3 regions of the Marinomonas posidonica IVIA-Po-181 genome follow, and region 3 is predicted to be linked to each of the others. Evidence: predicted binding sites of a transcription regulator. Region 3 holds the regulator's gene; each other region holds the start of a gene.
What was found. Region 3 encodes FliA, which starts transcription of late flagellar genes. Its sites were predicted from a motif close to CTAAAGTTNNNNNNNNNNCNGCCGATA; they were not measured.

Region 1 (4,058 bases), 1.7 Mb from region 3:
CCTGAATCCCTTTTTTCCCGTACATATAACAACCTCAATAATATCTACAAAACCAACAAATCGCAGTTTTAAAGTTTAGTCAGCATAGAGTTAAGATAGTCACCTTGAGCATTCATGTTTGCTAGTTGTGTATCGAGACTAGTAAACTTGCTTCGTAAAGATGCTTCATACTTTTCCATACGTTCTTCATAGTCAGAAAGTGACTCTTCTGTATCATTTATCGACTTGTTTACGGAATCCTTTAGGGTATTATTCATTCCTCTAGGGCCAACATAGTTATCTAATAAAACATCCAGAGACTTAGCTAAACCATTTGACCCGACAAACAGTGTAGCAACACTGTCAAAATCAGATTCTACAGCACGATTAAACTTGTCTTCATCAAAGGCAAGCATCCCGTTGTCTTGCAAATCAACACCGACATCAAAAATTGAGGTAAATGGGCTGTCATCACTCGCATGAGTAGACATTAGCTCACCAGCCAACGAACTGCTTAAATTCCGTATCATGCTATTACCATTTAATACGGCTCCTCTCGCAGTACTTTGTTTGAATACCGTAATTAAATCATTATAGGCGCCAACAAATCCCTGCATGGTCTCTTTAACCTGCTCCTGATTGTAAGTTACGGCAACTTTTGCAGGACCATTTGATACGTCTAATGCCTCTATTGATAAACCAGCAATAGCATCATCAAAATTATTAGAATCACTACGAACAGTAATACCATCTACCGTAATGAATGCATCCTGGGCTTCTCCACCCTCAGAAACACTCATGCCTGGAAAAAAGCCGCCAAGAGCTGCACTGTCAAGTGTTAGGTTACTACTGTCAATATGCAGTGTATTGCCTTCCCCAGTGGTTGTTGAGGTAATGGTAAAAAAAGTATGACCTTCACCATCATTTACAAGGTTAGCTGAGACACCATGATCTTTCCCTTCGGCATTAATTTGCTCCCGAAGTCCAGATAACGTTGTATCCGGCTTAACCTCTATCTCAAAGCTTTTTTCACCAATTGATAGGCTTAACTTACCACCAGAAGAGGTGACGACTTCATCTCTAGATGAAAAAGAGGAAATATCAGAAATTAATCGGCTACCTTTGGCTAGCTGATTTACTTGAATTGAGTATTGATCTGTCGATGCTGTTTTGTCAGGTGTGACAGAGAATGTTGTCCCATCATCACCTTCAATAACGGCGTTACGACCTGAAAAAAGCTCTTCTTTATTCAGATCTTTAACATAATTTTTAAAATTGTCGATAGCAGAGCTCACTGTCCCTAGAGCAGAGAGCTCAGCTTCATAGCCTGCTAATTTGTCTTGGTATAATTTTACTTTTGTATCTCGTCTGGCGCTCACCATATCACTTACGAGGCTTTCTAGATCCATTCCTGAACCTGCACCCAATGAGCCAATTGCCATACTAAATCTCCCAGCAAAAACTGCTTATTCTCAAAACAAATCAAACTTCACTATTAACCAATGTCCCTTTAACATCACTTAATTGATTCATAATAGCATCAATTCGTTCCGACATCTTTAGAAACTCTTCCGTCGGCATTTGTCGAACTACATCACCGGTTGCTTGATCCAATACCTTAACAATATTTTTACTACGATCTTCGGTCATTTCAAATGATAGTTGAACATTTAATTGAGACATTTTGCGATTCGCACTCTCAACGGCCTCTCTATCTATCTTTGTAGTTCCAGTAAATCCTTGTTTATTTTGATTATTGGCTTTATTACTATCGGACAAATTTTGAACGGTTTTAGCACCTGCGTCCTGCTGCGATCTAAATTGCTCGCCCATACGTTGATCTTGTCTAGTCGCAACAACCCCTACAGACTGCTTAGAAAAATCACTAGAATTAATTGACATATAAGTAGCCCTCTAAAAGAAACAAAAGCTGGAACGAGGTTCCAGCTTTTTGTATCGCTATATTAACCCAATAGAGACAACGCTGTTTGTGGACGTTGATTCGCTTGAGCCAAGATAGATGAACTTGCTTGCTGTAGAATCTGTGAACTTGTAAGTTGAGCAGTTTCTTCTGCAAAATCAGCATCACGTACACGAGAACGTGCAGCCGATACATTTTCAGAAATATTACTCAAGTTACTAATACTGGAACCCAATCGGTTTTGAATCGCACCCAATTCCGCACGCTTAGAACCCACAGCAGCAATCATATTATCTAAAATATCAATCATACTTTGAGCATTCTGCATTGAGGTTACAGACGGAGTACCAAACCCCTCTTCTGTATCACCAAAGCTGCTTGATCGGCTTGCCGGTGGCTCAGGCATTGCTGGTGGAGTACCGTCAAACTCCTCACCATTTGCTTCGGCTGCAGCTTTCGAAGCTTCATAGTCAGCTACTCGGGCATCATAACTGTCCACTTCTGCTTGGTACTGTGCTTCCTCTTCAGCGTTAGAGGACAAACCAGCCATAGTAAAACCGCCATTACCGGCATAATCCTGATTTTCACCTTGACTTAGGTCAAAGCTGATTGTTTGATTAGCATCCGCACCAACTTGATAAACACCATTATAGCTTCCATCAAGTAATGCTCGTCCACCAAAGGTAGTATCCGAAGCGATACGATCAATCTCAGTAGACAACTGAGTCACTTCCTGCTGAAGCGCTTTACGGTCATCATCAGAGTTAGAACCGTTTGCAGACTGAATAGACAAAGTACGCATACGTTGCAACATATTAGTAGTTTCGTCTAATGCACCTTCCGCAGTTTGTGCAACAGAAATACCATCATTCGCGTTACGAACCGCCTGATTCAAACCATTAACCTGAGAAGTCAAACGGTTAGAAACCTGAAGGCCTGCCGCATCATCTGCCGCACTGTTAATACGTAAACCAGAAGACAAGCGCTGGAAAGACGTATCCAAAGATTTACTTGAATTCATCAACTGACGCTGAGCATTGATTGACGAAGTATTTGTATTTACGTAAAGAGCCATTATAGCCTCCTAGTTTTTTAAAAGCTGCCAAAAGCAGATCGTATAAAGTTTTCGACAAGGTTTTGAAAACCTTTAGTCAGTTTGGGAATCTTTTTTCCTCAAAGCGGAAAAAAACCTCCCTCAAAGCGGCAAAAAAATGCCTTAACTAATTGTTTTAACAAGAAAAACAAAAACAATTAAATTATTTGATTTTTTTTCTAAAAATGCCTTTTTAACGCTATAAAGCGATAAAAAAACCAAAAAAAGCGCACATTCGTGCACATATAAAAAGCACAGCCAAAAGAAACGCCTTTTCACACACTTCCTATTCTTTTAAGCACAACAAAAAAGCACCACCTTAGGCAAAAAACACCCCTTTAAGCGGCGACCTTTTACCCCTTCAGAAGGGGCAATGCCTTGCCATTGCGATTTGCGCGCTTTAGCCAACACCACTGCGATCAAAACCGTCTCAGGTGGCGCAAAAACAACCGACTATCGCAACACAAATTCATTTACTCGATAGCACTTAGCCAAGCGACCTTAACTAGTCCGCCAAAATACGAGCTAGAGTCCGAACCTCACAGCCTAGCTATCATAAAAAATCTCACTAATCGCACTAATTCCAATAAGGGACATCCCCTCTCAACCTGACAGCACGATGACTGAGTTGACACAAGTCAGCGAAAAACGATCAAGTAGCAAGTAACACCATTACAGAGAAGCTGCGAACAAATCACTTTCTCTAAAAATCTCAGTTTTGTGCCATTCAGTTAGCCAGCTCGGTTACAACTTAATTCACAATGAACACAGAATACGCATTGCATTAATCAACCAATCGACTAGTAATCTATCTATGTGCAATCACTCAAAACTAAGCTTGCAATATCGCTTCTCCGCTTATTCGAAAAACATCATTTCAGTAAGTCCTTGCCCACATCCTTAATCACTAAAACAATCAACAGGATCCTTTAGACAGCTCACCAAATTTGTTCGAACAAGACTAAGCTTCACCAAAGTAAGCGGCAGTTTTATGAGTTAGGCATGACCCAAACCAACAAAAAAAGCAACGCTCCTTCATAGGCTCAACCCGGCAACAACCCAAAA
Region 2 (4,058 bases), 1.7 Mb from region 3:
GGCATTAATAATCGAGATTTACATACTTTTGAGCTTAGTTTAGACCACACTTTTGAACTCATGAAAAGTGTGCCGAAAGAAAGACTGATTGTTACCGAGAGCGGTATTCATACCCAGGAAGATGTGGCATTAATGCGCAATCATGAGATCTATGCCTTTTTAGTGGGAGAAGCTTTCATGCGTGCGCCTGATCCAGGTGAGAAATTGGCTGAATTGTTTCAGTAAAGACAGACAGATAGGTGTGATATGAAGACGAATGTAAGTTGGCAAGAAGATGTCCATTTTTCAGCCGAAACAGGATCGGGTTTTAAAGTAGAAATTGATGGAAACCAGCTTGCTGGTCCGAGACCAATGGAACTTTTGTTAGCTGGATTAGGTGGTTGTACCTCTTATGATGTGGTGGGGATTTTAAAAAAGTCACGCCAAGATGTTGTGTCTTGTGTGGCACAGATTGAGGCTGATCGTGCGGATGCTGTGCCAGCCGTATTTACTGAAATTCGCGTGCACTTTGTGGTAACAGGACGAAAGTTAAAAGAAAGTGTTGTGGCCAGAGCTGTGAAGCTGTCTGCTGAAGAGTATTGCTCGGCGTCATTAATGTTAGAGCGCGGTGGTGTGAAGATTGTCCACAGCTTTGAGCTGGTTGAGGCTGACTAGTTTTGTGGCGTTAGATGGTTTAGGAAAAGAGCTGAGAGGCTCTTTTTTTTGGCCAAGAGAGTGGTTCTTTTGTCATGTGTTGAATGGCGTCCTCACCAGGACTCGAACCTGGAATAGCTGCTTAGGAGGCGGCCGGTATATCCTGTTTACCTATGAGGACTCAGTGGTCGAGTGTATTTTAAACCTTAAACGCTTGTGATTACAAACGATAAGTCTTTATCACTTTGATTTATATATGATTTTAAGCTCGACCTAAGGTTTGCTTGCTGCTGATAGGGCGAGTGGAGCCACGAGATGTGTAAACTTTATTTTTAGTGCTATGACCCTGTAAAAGCTCATATAGATGTTTGTTGCGTTTTTGCAGGGTGCTGAGTATTTGAGCGTTAGTGTTGTTTTTTGTTTTGCAGCTTTTGAGAAGTGCTTCGCACTCTTTCATGAGTAAACGAACCTCATCCATCGAGCTATCTTGTAATTTTAGCCAGCTTTTGAATTCTTCTTCAGTCGGATTTTTACGATCAACCACATCAAATTTAACCAGAACCTTGATGCGTTTTTCATTTAGTTCATTCATTTCATCAAGTAGAGTTTGTTTTTTTTCTGCTAATGCAATGATGTTTTCGCTGTTCTGTTCGCCGTAAGCAGAGCGTTCTTCATCAAGAAGTTGAGACAGTTCAATTAAAATGCCTTTGCTTTTGATGAAGATGGGGGCGATGGGGATCATAGAATAAGCCCTTTATAGGCTGTGTAGGGCACGCTGGTTAAAATAGCGTGTCCATAGAAGCCATATTGTTAGCTAGTTTTTGGGTGTCAATCTTATATTCACCCGCTGCAATGGCGTTTTTAATTTGCTCAACTTTATCCATATCAACATCTGGTAAGTTATTCAGTTTAGCTTGTTGATTTTGTAGCGTTTGAGCTGTTCCGCTAAGTTTTACTGTGTCTTCCGCCAGTGTGCCACCACTTTGCACACCGCCTTTTTGTTCAGTCGCACCAGCGGCCGCATCGTCTTTATGCGTGCGCTCACTTTTGTTTATAGTGCTCTGATTTGATAGACCTGTTAAATGAATTGCCATTGGGTTTTTCCGCCCTTAAATGATTTGCCTGTCTATGATTTCGGCTGGGTCTACGAAAACTTTAGTCAATTACCTTAGAAAAAGGAAATTTATATTCGCCGAGTTGTATATACTCAATAGTTTACAAGAACCTCACTGTCAGTTACAACTTTAGCGTATACAATTCGTCCAGAACTTGCGTTTTTTACGCGAATTTGTTGACCTTTAACGCCATTCTCTAGCGCGACACCATTCATACGAACAGTAATGGTGCCACTACTGGCTGTGATTTGAATGGCGTCACCTTTTTTTATTAGGGTGGGAAGACGCGTTAAATTATCCGTGATGAAGGTGTTGAGACGAATGTTGCGGGAAGCGATCAGTCCATAGGGTGGTTTTTGTTGAGTATAAACTTGGCCTCTTAGGTCTGCTATATCCACTTCACCCGTGTCGGTATTAGATTGAGAGATAATTTGACCGCGATTGATCGGTGTGATGGCACGAATGGCTGGAATGCTGATTGATTGAATGGCGGGCAGATAGGACTTCCAAACTGGATCAGGGCAACTGATTTCATAGTTGGTTCGTTTTCGAGCTTCTGGTCGTTGATTTTGAATGCTAATTTGATTGTCTTTGCAATCAGGTAGGTAATTTAGAGATGCAAGATTGTTCAGTTTTATGGTTATGGTTGCGTGGGGATAAACCTCGGACAAGCGAGGAATTTCCACTTGACTAATGAAGCGATTAACTATTTCTTCAAGCGCCTGAGCGTAAGTAAAGTGGGGTTGAAGACAAATAAAGGCTATTAAAAGCCTTGAGATTCGCATGATGAACACTCTTTGTTTATGATTTCGTTATGAATAAGTTAGTAAATTGTTGATATTCACTCTATCATTGGTGAATGCATTTTAACAATTTTGAGGGGTTACCTCATTATGCAGTTTATACATTTTGGAGGCGTATATGGCTGGGGTTTTAGATACTGTCAATCAACGTACACAGCTGGTCGGGGAAAATAGACTTGAGTTGTTGCTGTTTCGCTTGAATGGTAAGCAAATTTACGGCATCAATGTCTTTAAAGTAAAGGAAGTTCTTCAGTGTCCTAAACTTACCACTATGCCTCATAGTTCACCTGTGGTTCGTGGTGTTGCACACATTCGTGGTGGAACCATTCCAATATTGGATTTGGGTTTGGCAACGGGGGCAAGTCCAATAGAAAACATCAGCCAGTGCTTTGTGATCATTACGGAATATAACCGTCGTATTCAAGGATTCTTGGTACGTGGTGTTGAACGTATTGTGAATATGAACTGGAGTGATATTCAGCCACCACCAAAAGGCCTATCAAATGATAATTATTTGACGGCGGTTTGTCAGGTTGACAAAGAGATGGTGGAGATCATTGATGTGGAGCAAATTCTTTCTGAAGTGGCGCCAATGCGACAAGATATCTCAGAAGGTATTGTGGATTCGGGGACACAAGAGAATGCGAAAAAACATCACATTCTTATTGTGGATGATTCATCAGTTGCTCGAAAACAAATCAAACGTTGTATGGAACAAGTTGGTTTTGCAACCACGGTTTTATGCGATGGTCGAGAAGCACTTGAGTTTTTACAGAATTTGGTCGCTGAAGGTAAAGATGTAACAGAAGAATTTTCTATGGTGATTTCGGATATTGAAATGCCAGAAATGGATGGTTACACCTTAACAACAGCGATTCGAAATGACAGTCGATTGCAGGATTTATTCATTCTTCTACACACTTCCTTAAGTGGTGTCTTTAACGAAGCCATGGTGAAGAAAGTAGGTGCAGATGGTTTCTTGGCCAAGTTCCAGCCGGATGAGCTGGCACGTTTGGCGATTGAAACAGTACAAGTGCAATCTGAGTAACGTAATGGATTGGGACGAGCTGAGCTCGTCCTTTAGTCTGCTTATTATGGAGTTTTAATGCTCAGCAGTACAAACACAATCACCCCAGCTGGCTATGGTCGCTTTAGGGAATATCTACAGAAAGTGTGTGGAATATCTTTAAGTGATAATAAGCAATATTTGGTGGCAAGCCGATTAGGTAAGATTTTAGAAAGAGAAAATTTTTCTAAAATAGAGCAGTTGGTAGACGCGCTTGATAGACCAATGAATGCTAAGCTAAAGGAAGAAGTCATCAACGCGATGACCACTAACGAGACCTTATGGTTTCGCGATACACATCCTTTTACCATCCTTCGTGAGAAAGTCCTGCCAGAAATGACGGGGGCTCCCTTGCGTATTTGGTCTGCGGCTTCATCAACAGGTCAAGAGCCTTATTCCATTAGTATGGTCATTGAAGAGTTTAAGAATGCTCGCCCTGGC
Region 3 (4,058 bases):
ATGTGAGTACGGTTGTTGCCACGCATGTTAATCAAATTATGCATAAACATGCCTATGAGTTAATTGGTCATGATGAAGTTCAGCAGCTTCTTAGTCTGTTAAAACAATATAATCCTAAGTTGGCTGAGGAATTGGTGCCTAATACGGTCCCTTTGAGTGTTTTGTTGAAAGTTCTGCAAAACTTATTGATTGAAGGGGTGCCGCTTCGAGATATGAGAACCATTGCGGAGGCTATAATGGGCGTGCAGCCGAAAACGCAGGACCCAATGATTTTGACCGCCGCTGTTCGAACCGCCTTGTCACGTTTAATTATTCAAACTTTAGCGGATGGTATTGAAGAAATACCTGTGTTGACGCTTGAGCCTCAGTTGGAAAAAATGCTGATGCAAACGGTGCAACAGAGTCAGCAATCGGGTATTAAGAATGAAGAAGCCTTGATTTTAGAGCCGCAGATGGCGGAGCAATTGCAAACCTCATTGCGTCAGTCTGCTGAGCAGCAAGAGGCAATGGGGAATACGCCAATTTTGATAGTGTCTGCTCCAATTAGGCCTATGCTAGCACGCTTTATGCGTTATGGTATGGTGAATATGGCGGTGCTATCTTATCAGGAAGTGCCAGATCATAAGCGCATTACTGTGGTTGGTGTAATTGGTCAATAAAATTTGCCTATTAATGGTAAATATTGTGGCTATATTTATCTGAGTCTTTCGGGTAAGCTATGGATTTGTAAGAAAAATAAGCTGGAAGGATTAGGTTATTCATGCAAATTAGGCGGTTTCGAGCACCTGACATGCGGCAAGCGATACGGAAAGTCCGTGACGCCGTAGGTCCAGACGCGGTGATTTTATCAAATCAGCGTCTCCCCACTGGGGAAATAGAAATTGTAGCGGCTCTCGATTATGATGGCTCTTTGCCGACGTCTATGTCAAAAAAAGCGTCAACGACTCGCTCTGAATATGCTCGCCAAGCACCAGTTGAAGATCCTTCCACGAAGTTAGATGCAGTACAAAATCCAAGTGCAGATTACTTAGAGCGTATTGAACGTGCGAAACAACAAAATATTCCTAATCCACAGTCGCTCCAAGGTAGCTCAGCATCGGTTCGTTCAGAATATGTGAATGATGCGCAAGCAATCTCATCATCGCATCATTCGGCCTCAGCCTCATTGCATCGCAATCAACCTGCATCAACGCAGTTTGATATGCCGGCTACAGATGATGGTGAGCAGCCTGAAGTTGAAGAGGCTTTGTCTATTCTGCATTCAGACAGCACGCAGCAACTCAGGGAAATGGAAAAAGAGTTACAAAGCGTTCGTGCTATGCTTGAACAGCGTCAAAAAGAAGATTCGTCAAACAAGGGTAAGCGTGATAGCTTGGAAATGAAGGCGCGTCAGAAGCTAAAAAGCTTGGGCTTGTCCGATTTAGTCGCGTCACGTTTAATGGATGATATTGACCTTAAGGGTAGAGAAGACGACTGGAATCGTTTGTTGGCTCATTTAGCCGATTATATTCCAGTGCGTTCCAATGCTTCTGAATTAAGTGGTTGTATTGCCTTTATGGGACCAACAGGCGTTGGTAAGACCACTTCTATTGGTAAGATTGCAGCTCAGCATGTGCTAAAGCATGGTTCGGATGGCGTGGTACTGATTACCACAGATACTTACCGTATTGCCGCCCATGAACAACTGCGCACGTTTGGGCGTATCTTAAATGTGCCAGTTGAAGTGGTAAATGAATATTCGGACTTAAATGAAGTGTTGGCAAAATATGCCCATTATTCTTTAGTTTTGGTCGACACGGCGGGAATGAATCCGCGAGATTCGAATTTGGAACGTCAGTTATTAATGATGAAACGCGCCCGGGCAGGCCTTAAAAAATTGTTGGTGTTGCCTTGTACTAGTCAAAGGCAAGTGTTGAAAACCGTTGTTGATGTTTACTCTCAAGTTCAACTTGATGGTTGTGTGTTAAGCAAACTTGATGAGTCGGCTTCCTTAGGGGAGGCAATAAGTGTGGTGATTGAAGAAGGTTTGCCTGTAGTATATTTGGCAGATGGTCAACGTATACCTGATGATATTGAGCCAGCTCGAGCACATAATTTAATTAGTCGAGCGGTATACACGGCAGAGCACTATAGCCAGCTTTTTGGGTCACTAAAGTATGGTAGTTAGTAAAATTATGTTATTTCTGAAAGCGTTGCGCCAAACTATGTAGTACAGTTTGATTGCGCAACTAACTTAAATGTAAAAGGTTGCTCAAACGATTTTATGCAAACCAAAAGCGGATATAACACCTATTCAAAGAAGGCAACGTTATCGATTGATGCGATTGTTGAGCAGTATGGGTATTTGGTAAAAAAAATTGCCTATCATCTTTTAGCTCGTTTACCGGATAGTGTGGATATAGATGATTTAACTCAAGCTGGCATGATGGGGCTGATAGAAGCCTATAAGCGGTTTGAGTCAAGTAAAGGTGCCAGCTTCGAAACCTATGCCGGTATTCGTATTCGTGGTTCCATTATGGATGAGGTGCGAAAGTCTGATTGGGCACCGAGATCTGTTCGACGTAATGGTCGAGCTGTTACCAATGCTATTAAAGAATTAGAAGCAAAGTTAGGAAGAGATGTGTCCGATATGGAAGTGGCAGCCCATATGGGAATTGGAATGGATGAATATCATGAAATGTTGCATTCATCCATGTCCACTCAGCTGTTTAGCTACGAAGAGATGCTAGACTCTGATACAAACAATTTCGATGGGGCGGAAACAGATAGTGAGAATGCCCCATATTCTTTGGTAGAAGAAAACGGTTTTCAAGGTCAATTGGCCAGCGAAATCGAAAACTTACCAGAGAGAGAAAAGTTAGTTTTATCCTTGTATTACAATGATGAGCTAAACTTAAAGGAGATTGGCGCCGTGTTAGGTGTCAGTGAATCAAGAGTCAGTCAGATCCATAGCCAGGCGGCTATGAGATTACGGTCAAGACTAAGCGATTGGCGAGATTAAATTATGAGTTGTGGAAATATACCTTTGGGGTGTGGAGGTTGCATTGGATAAAAACATGAAGATCCTGATTGTTGATGATTTCTCGACAATGAGACGAATCATTAAAAACTTGTTACGGGATTTAGGGTTTACCAATACAGTTGAAGCGGATGATGGAACGACTGCGTTGCCTATACTTCAAGCTGGTACGATTGATTTCTTAGTAACGGATTGGAATATGCCTGGAATGACGGGTATTGAGCTTTTACGCGCTGTCCGTGCTGATGAAAAATTAAAAAGTATTCCTGTATTGATGGTAACGGCGGAAGCCAAACGTGATCAGATTATTTCGGCCGCACAGGCTGGGGTAAATGGTTATGTTGTGAAGCCCTTCACCGCAGTGGCACTGAAAGAAAAAATTGAAAAGATATTCGAACGAATCGATGCTGCCAAGTAGGGATGTTTAGATGTCAAATGTATTGGGATCTGGAATAGTGGATTTTGAAAAACTTGTAAAAGATGGCGCAGTGGACCTTTTAAACCATATTGAAGTCGGTGATTTCAGTAGTGCGATTAAAATAATCCAGGAATTAAGTGAAGCTCGTCACAACAGCTTTTATAACGAAGTTGGTTATCTGACGCGAAGTTTGCATGATGCTATTCGTGATTTTCAAGTAGACTCTATGGACTTAGCGGCCGGTGAAGGTGCAGATTCTGCTACCAAAATCACTGATGCGTCTGACCGACTAACTTATGTCATCGAAACGACTAGTTCAGCGGCCAATAAAACCATGGATATGGTGGATAGCAGTGTGCCTGTGGCGAGTGAGTTACAGACACAGGCAAGAGAGCTACGCAAAGATTGGGGACGCTTGATACAACGAGACCTCACCCCGCAAGAATTTCGTGATTTGTATAAAAGAATCGATGTGTTTTTAACTTATGCAGATGAAAGTGCGACCACCTTGCATTCTAATTTAAATTCAATCCTTCTTGAGCAAGGCTACCAAGACTTAACTGGTCAGGTAATCTCAAGGGTGAATGAACTGATCCGTGATGTAGAAGAAAAACTTGTGCA

Region 1: a site for FliA is predicted at 3,025-3,051, ahead of MAR181_RS14185 (flagellin N-terminal helical domain-containing protein). Genes of this name have one in related genera too.
Region 2: a site for FliA is predicted at 1,766-1,792, ahead of flgM (flagellar biosynthesis anti-sigma factor FlgM). Genes of this name have one in related genera too.

What each region holds. Positions count from the first base shown of each region.
Region 1 covers NC_015559.1:3,084,818-3,088,875, forward strand. Annotated here, with positions in the region: gene fliS (flagellar export chaperone FliS) at 1-25, opposite strand, end outside; gene fliD (flagellar filament capping protein FliD) at 69-1,421, opposite strand; gene MAR181_RS14180 (flagellar protein FlaG) at 1,462-1,881, opposite strand; gene MAR181_RS14185 (flagellin N-terminal helical domain-containing protein) at 1,944-2,975, opposite strand.
Region 2 covers NC_015559.1:3,107,418-3,111,475, reverse strand. Annotated here, with positions in the region: gene trpC (indole-3-glycerol phosphate synthase TrpC) at 1-225, shown strand, start outside; gene MAR181_RS14290 (OsmC family protein) at 247-654, shown strand; tRNA gene MAR181_RS14285 (tRNA-Arg) at 739-814, opposite strand; gene MAR181_RS14280 (flagella synthesis protein FlgN) at 896-1,375, opposite strand; gene flgM (flagellar biosynthesis anti-sigma factor FlgM) at 1,413-1,727, opposite strand; gene flgA (flagellar basal body P-ring formation chaperone FlgA) at 1,841-2,533, opposite strand; gene MAR181_RS14265 (chemotaxis protein CheV) at 2,670-3,599, shown strand; gene MAR181_RS14260 (CheR family methyltransferase) at 3,657-4,058, shown strand, end outside.
Region 3 covers NC_015559.1:910,765-914,822, forward strand. Annotated here, with positions in the region: gene flhA (flagellar biosynthesis protein FlhA) at 1-659, shown strand, start outside; gene flhF (flagellar biosynthesis GTPase FlhF) at 761-2,167, shown strand; gene MAR181_RS04225 (RNA polymerase sigma factor FliA) at 2,264-3,001, shown strand; gene MAR181_RS04230 (chemotaxis response regulator CheY) at 3,057-3,437, shown strand; gene MAR181_RS04235 (protein phosphatase CheZ) at 3,448-4,058, shown strand, end outside.